Regions from separate parts of the Streptomyces africanus genome, predicted to be linked through region 2. Evidence: riboswitches for the same ligand, from Rfam matches in the RefSeq annotation. Region 2 holds a riboswitch; the other holds the start of a gene.
The links. Region 2 has a riboswitch for glycine ahead of gcvP (aminomethyl-transferring glycine dehydrogenase). Riboswitches for the same ligand answer to the same signal wherever they lie in the genome.

Region 1 (3,567 bases), 4.8 Mb from region 2:
CTCGACCTCGGCCATGTCGACCCGGCCGTCCTCGCCCACGTGGTAGGCGACGACGTCGTAGAGCTTGCCGGAGAAGTTGATCTTCATGCCGTGGGTCAGGTGCCCGCCGTGGGCGAGGTTCAGACCCATGATGGTGTCGCCCGGCTTGAGCAGCGCGAACATCGCGGCGGCGTTGGCCTGGGCGCCCGAGTGCGGCTGCACGTTGGCGTGCTCGGCGCCGAACAGCTCCTTGACGCGGTCGATCGCGATCTGCTCGACCACGTCGACGTGCTCGCAGCCGCCGTAGTAGCGGCGGCCCGGGTAGCCCTCGGCGTACTTGTTGGTGAGGACCGAGCCCTGCGCCTCCATGACCGCGACCGGAGCGAAGTTCTCCGAGGCGATCATCTCGAGCGTGGACTGCTGCCGGTGCAGCTCGGCGTCGACCGCGGCGGCCACGGCCGGGTCGAGCTCGTGCAGGGGTGTGTTCAGGACGGACATACGGCTACGACTCCTCAGCCGGCGGAGAACGCGGTGTACTCGTCGGCGGAGAGCAGGTCGCCCGGCTCGTCCGTGACCCGCACCTTGAACAGCCAGCCGCCCTCGAAGGGGGCCGAGTTCACCAGCGACGGGTCGTTCACGACGTCCTCGTTGACCTCGGTGACCTCACCGGAGACGGGGGAGTAGAGGTCGGACACCGACTTGGTCGACTCCAGTTCGCCGCAGGTCTCGCCCGCGGACACGGTGTCGCCGACCTCGGGGAGCTGGACGAAGACCACGTCGCCGAGCGCGTTGGCCGCGTGCTCCGTGATACCGACCGTCGAGACGCCGTCTTCGGCGGCCGACAGCCACTCGTGCTCCTTGCTGTAACGCAGCTGCTGGGGGTTGCTCATGGCCTGGATTCTCCTGTACACGCGGGAGTGCTGTGGAAAGGGGGGACTGCTGAGGAGCTGGGAGGCGGACAACGGGGTCGCTGCCACGGCCCCCGGCCAGTGTCTACTTCTGGCGCTTGTAGAACGGCAGCGCCACGACCTCGTACGGCTCGTGACTGCCCCGGATGTCCACGGCCACGCCGGGCGTACCGGGGGCGGCGTGCGCGGCGTCGACGTAGGCCATCGCGATCGGCTTGCCGAGCGTGGGGGAGGGGGCGCCGGAGGTGACCTCGCCGATCACCTCGCCGCCGGCGACGACCGCGTATCCGGCGCGCGGGACCCGGCGGCCCTCGGCGACGAGCCCGACCAGGACGCGCGGCGGGTTCTGCTCGGCCCGGGCGGCGGCCTCGCGCAGAGCCTCACGCCCCACGAAGTCGCCCTCCTTCTCGAACTTCACCACCCGGCCGAGCCCGGCGTCGAAGGGCGTCAGGGAGGTGCTCAGCTCGTGCCCGTACAGCGGCATGCCCGCCTCCAGGCGCAGCGTGTCGCGGCAGGACAGCCCGCACGGGACCAAGCCCGCGCCCTCGCCCGCCTTGGTCAGGGCCTGCCACAGCTCGACCGCGTGCTCCGGCTTCACGAACAGTTCGAAGCCGTCCTCGCCGGTGTAGCCGGTGCGGGCGATCAGGGCCGGGACACCCGCGACCGTGCCGGGCAGCCCGGCGTAGTACTTCAGGCCGTCGAGGTCGGCGTCGGTCAGGGACGTCAGGATCCCCGGCGACTGCGGCCCCTGGACGGCGATCAGCGCGTAGGCGTCCCGGTCGTCGCGCACCTCGGCGTCGAAGCCGGCGGCGCGCTCGGTCAGCGCGTCCAGGACCACCTGGGCGTTGGAGGCGTTGGCGACCACCATGTACTCGGTCTCGCCCAGCCGGTAGACGATCAGGTCGTCGAGGATGCCGCCGTCGGCCCGGCAGATCATGGTGTAGCGGGCGCGGCCGGGCTTGACGCCGCCGATGTTGCCCACCAGGGCGTGGTCGAGCAGGGCGGCGGCCTGCGGACCGGTGACGGTGATCTCGCCCATGTGGGAGAGGTCGAAGAGCCCGGCCTTCGTGCGCACGGCGGTGTGCTCGTCGCGCTCGGAGCCGTAGCGCAGGGGCATGTCCCAGCCGGCGAAGTCGGTCATCGTCGCGCCGAGCGAACGATGCAGGGCATCGAGCGCGGTGTGGCGGAGTTCTCCTGTACTGCTCATCGGTCGGTCGTCTCCGAGGGGCGATGGGGGTACCTCCCGCGCGAGCTCGTTCGAGCGTGGGGGAGGGCGAGGTCGTTCCTCCCCATCTGTCATCGGAACCTGAGAGGTTCGCCATGACCACAGGGGACACGGCTTGCACCTTGGGTGGAGCCACGCCCGTCGCCACGGCGACAGGGGATGGCCCGCTTTTCAGATGTGCCTCGCCCGCGCGGTAACGGGGCCTGAGAGATTCAAGGGAGGGACTTGCTCCTTCGGCGCCCCAGCGTCGGACGGTGCTGGGGACTCTCCCGCGCGGATTCAAACGGCCGGTATGCAGTTGGCGGGCACATCATTGCACGCATCGTCGCGGGGTGGCAGGGGGACCACCCTGTAGCAGGGCTGTTGCGGGAAGAGGACTAAAACCAGAAACATCGGGCATTACCTTCTCTTTACACTCGGCGGGGATGGGACTGAAGTACCTGGCCCCAGGGGAGGACGATCACGGTGAACAGGACCACCGCGTACGCCACGACGTCGGGCATCGCGCTGCCCGAGCAGCCGGCCGCTCCGGCACGCGCGGCCTGCGGCCCGCTGCCGGTGCCGGTCGTCCGCGATCTGCGCGAGCGCCGAGGCCGCGGCCCGCACGCGCTGCTCTTCGGCCCCCGCGACCTCGTCGTGGTCACGGGCCTGCCCGGCAGCGGCAAGTCCACGCTGATGCGGCGCACCGTGCCCGGCCGGCGCATCGACTCCCAGGACACCCGCGACCGCTGGGACAGCCGCATGCCGCGCTTCCTGCCGTACGGGGTCTACCGCCCGCTCGTCCGCCTCGCCCACTACGCCGGGCTGCGCCGCGCCCTGCGCACCGGCGAGGGCGTCGTCGTGCACGACTGCGGCACCCAGGCCTGGGTCCGCCGCTGGCTGGCCCGCGAGGCCCGCCGCCGGGGCGGCACCCTGCACCTGCTCATGCTCGACGTCACCCCCGAGGAGGCCCTGGCCGGCCAGCGCGACCGGGGCCGCGGTGTCTCGCGGTACGCGTTCCTGCGCCACCGCGCGGCGGCCAACCGCCTGCTACGCTCCGCGGAGCGGGGCGAACTGCCCGCGGGCTGCGGCTCGGCGATCCTCGTCGACCGGGACGCGGCGGGCACCCTGCGCCGGATCGGGTTCACGGGCTGACCGCCGGCGGCCGGGGAGCCGTTAGCCTTTTGAGCCACAGCAGTGGTTCCAGGCAGGCGGTAGGCAAATGGACTTCCCGGCGGACTTCTCCGCGGACTTCCCGGCGCACACGCAGGGTCACCCGCACGGCGGGTGGCCCGGCAACGAACTGGAGGAGGTGCTCTCGGCCTCCCTCGGCGCCGGGCCGTCGGCCGGCGGGCGGATCGTCGAGGTGCTCGGCCGGAGTTTCGTCTGGGTGCCCCTGCCGAACGGCGGCGGCCCGCAGAGCGGCCCCCTCGATCTGCCCGGCATCGAGATCGAGGGCCAGGCGTACGTACCGGT
Region 2 (3,567 bases):
GCTCGTCCCCGCTCGCCCGGTGGTACCCGCGGACGGCGAGCAGACCGGCCAGTTCGCCCTGCGACCCGGCGTTCGGCTGGAGGGACACCTTGTCGTACCCGGTGACCTCGGCGAGTCGGTCCTCCAGCTCACGGATGAGCGTGAGGTAACCCCCGGCCTGCTCGGCGGGCGCGAAGGGGTGCAGCTGGCCGAACTCGGGCCAGGTGACCGGCTCCATCTCCGTGGTCGCGTTGAGCTTCATGGTGCAGGAACCCAGCGGGATCATGCCCCGGTCGAGTGCGTAGTCGCGGTCGGCCAGCCGGCGCAGGTAGCGCAGCATGGCGGTCTCGGAGCGGTGCTGGTGGAAGACGGGGTGCGTCAGGTACTCGTCGGTCCGCCGCAGAGCGTCCGGAAGCCCGTCCTCGGTGGCCGCGTCCAGCGCCTCGATGACACCGTCGACCCCGAAGGCGGCCCATACGGCACGCAGCTGGTTGCGCGTTGTGGTCTCGTCGCAGGCGATCGAGACATGGTCGGCGTCGACGAGACGGAGGTTGACCCCGTTCTCCCGCGCGGCGGCCACGACGTCGGCGGCCCGGCCCTCGACGCGCACGGTCAGCGTGTCGAAGTAGGCCCCGTGCACGACCTCGACCCCGCCGTTCGCGAGGCCGGCGGCGAGCACCGTGGCGTACCGGTGGGTGCGCCGCGCGATGCCCTTGAGGCCCTCCGGCCCGTGGTAGACGGCGTACATGCCGGCCATGACGGCGAGCAGGACCTGGGCGGTGCAGATGTTGCTGGTGGCCTTCTCGCGGCGGATGTGCTGCTCACGCGTCTGCAGCGCCAGCCGGTAGGCCTTGTTCCCGTCGGCGTCCACGGACACGCCGACGAGCCGCCCGGGCAGGCTGCGCGCCATCTTGTCCTGGACCGCCATGTAACCGGCGTGCGGACCGCCGAAGCCCATCGGCACACCGAAGCGCTGCGTCGTCCCGACGGCGATGTCCGCGCCGAGCTCACCGGGCGACTTCAGCAGCGTCAGCGCGAGCAGATCGGCGGCGACGGTGACGAGCGCCCCGAGTTCGTGGGCCTGGTCGATGACCGGCTTGATGTCGCGTACGGCCCCGGAGGCGCCCGGGTACTGGATCAGCACGCCGTTGATCTCGCGCTCGGCGATCTCTGCGGGAATGCCCTCGCCGAGATCGGCGACGACGACCTCGACGCCGGTCGGCTCGGCCCGGGTCCGGATCACGGCGATGGTCTGCGGCAGCGCGTCCGCGTCGACCAGGAAGAGGCCCTTCTTGTTCTTGCCGAGGCGCCGCGAGAGCGCCATGGCCTCGGCGGCCGCGGTGCCCTCGTCGAGCAGGGAGGCACCGGAGGTGGGCAGTCCGGTGAGGTCGGCGACCATGGTCTGGAAGTTGAGCAGCGCCTCGAGCCGCCCCTGCGAGATCTCCGGCTGGTACGGCGTGTAGGCCGTGTACCAGGCCGGGTTCTCCATGACGTTGCGCATGATGACGGGCGGCGTGAAGGTGCCGTAGTACCCGAGCCCGATCATGGAGTCGAGGACCTGGTTGCGGTCGGCGAGGGAGCGCAGCTCGGCGATCACCTCGGCCTCGCTGCGGGCGCCCGGCAGGTCCAGCGCCTCGGCGCTCTTGATCACGGCCGGGACCGCGGCGGCCGTGAGCTCGTCCAGCGAGCCGTAGCCGACCTGCGCGAGCATCTTGGCGCGGGCCTCGTGGTCGGGGCCGATGTGACGCTGCTCGAAGGGAACTGCCTCTTCGAGTTCGGAGAGCGGGATGCGATGGGCGGTCATTTGCGGAGGCCTCCTGGTCTGACACGACCTTCGAGGGGCACCACGGCACGGGTACCCGGACGGCCTCCCCCTCTGTCATCTCAACCTGAGAGCTTCACCGGATCGCCCGAAGGCCTCCGGTTTTCACCGTCGGTGAGAGCGGAAGCCGTCGACACCCGCCCTGCTTTCCAGAGTGACCTCGTCCGTGCGGTACGTGGGCCTGAGAGATTCCGGGGAGGATTTGCTCCTTCGGCGCCTCCGATGGTGTCTGGAGGACTCTCCCGCACGGGGTCAGCAGCCGCTGCCAGCCTACCAGCGCGGTCCACGCACGAACCTTCGAGTGGCCGCCTCTCCGATTGTGCCGTTTTGTAGGGCTTACGGATGAGTTGCGACCATGTGGAGGGCCCGTGCGAACCGATATCGATCCACGCCACCTGATCGGCCGCAAGGCGTTCGACCGCAACGGAACCAGGATCGGCACGATCGACGAGGTCTACCTCGACGACGCCACCGGCGAGCCGGAGTGGGCGGCCATACGGACCGGCCTGTTCAGCAGGGACGCTTTCGTCCCCCTCGAACCCAGTGAACTGATCGACGGCGCCCTCCACGTGCCCTTCGACCGTGCCCTGATCAAGGACGCCCCCGACTTCGGCGTGGGCCGCCACCTCTCTCCCGAACAGGAGCTCCAGCTCTACCACCACTACGGCCTCGACGTCGCCGCACCTCCCCCGCTCCCCGACCACCACTTCGGCAAGCTGGCGGGCACGGACGAGACGGCCTGAAGCCCGGCAAGCCGCCTACGGGACAGCGGACCGCACCCCCACAGCTCCGGCCCCACCCTCCGGCCCACGGCTCTCCTCCGGTCCCGATAAAACCAGCGGCAACGGATCCGCCGGCTCCAGGTCCGGATCGTCGACCCGGAAGGTCCGCACCCGCCCGGGCTCAGAGCCGGGCGTCTCGAACCGCACGGTGACCCGCCCCAGACCGCTGCCCTGCACCCACCCGTGCCCGAACACGGCGTGCCGTACGTCGTGCCCGGCGGCCCACCGCCGCTCGGCGAGCGTCGGCTGCTCCTCGGCCGGCGCCACGGCGTCCTCCTCGAGGGGCCCCTCTGCCTCCGTCCGTTCCCCCGCCGCCTGCGCGAAGAGATCCTCCTGCGTGTAGTCGGCGAGCCCGCTGACGCCCACCCCGAGCAGCCGCACACCGCCCGTGGTGTCGACCGAGTCGAGCAGCCGGGCCGCCGCCTCGCGGATCACCCCCGGATCGTCCGTCGGCCCGCGCAGTGTCTCGGACCGCGTGAGCGTCGAGAAGTCGTACCGCCGCACCTTCAGCACGATGGTCCGCCCGGACAGCCCGGCCCCGCGCAGCCGCCGCACGCACCGGTCGGCCAGTCGCTGCACCTCCAGACCGACCCGCACCCGGTCGTGGATGTCCACGTCGTAGGTGTCCTCGACCGACACCGACTTCGCCTCCCGCTCCGCCACGACAGGCCGGTCGTCCCGCGCCAGCGCCATGGCGTAGAGGCCGTGCCCGTGCGACTTCCCCAGCAGCCGGACCATCTCGTCCTCGCCCGCCTCGACGATCTCCTCGATCGTGGTGATCCCGGCCCGCCGCAGGTGGTCGCCCGTCGCCGGCCCGACCCCCGGCAGCGTCCGCACCGACATCGGTCCGAGCATCGCCCGCTCGGTCCCCGGCTCGATCACCACCAGCCCGTCGGGCTTGGCCTGCTCCGAGGCGATCTTCGCGAGCATCTTGGAGGCGGCGAGCCCGACCGACCCCGTGAGCCCGGTGGCGGCCCGTATCTC

Region 1: linked by a shared signal. The riboswitch ahead of gcvT (glycine cleavage system aminomethyltransferase GcvT) and the one ahead of gcvP (aminomethyl-transferring glycine dehydrogenase) in region 2 are both predicted to bind glycine.

The regions. Positions count from the first base shown of each region.
Region 1 covers NZ_JAUSYP010000001.1:6,121,307-6,124,873, forward strand. The annotation lists gene glyA (serine hydroxymethyltransferase) at 1-477, opposite strand, end outside; gene gcvH (glycine cleavage system protein GcvH) at 492-869, opposite strand; gene gcvT (glycine cleavage system aminomethyltransferase GcvT) at 973-2,094, opposite strand; glycine riboswitch at 2,171-2,293, opposite strand; glycine riboswitch at 2,294-2,394, opposite strand; gene QF034_RS28555 (AAA family ATPase) at 2,578-3,246, shown strand; gene QF034_RS28560 (enhanced serine sensitivity protein SseB) at 3,314-3,567, shown strand, end outside.
Region 2 covers NZ_JAUSYP010000001.1:1,307,920-1,311,486, forward strand. The annotation lists gene gcvP (aminomethyl-transferring glycine dehydrogenase) at 1-1,783, opposite strand, end outside; glycine riboswitch at 1,961-2,056, opposite strand; gene QF034_RS06220 (PRC-barrel domain-containing protein) at 2,170-2,544, shown strand; gene QF034_RS06225 (DNA polymerase IV) at 2,560-3,567, opposite strand, start outside.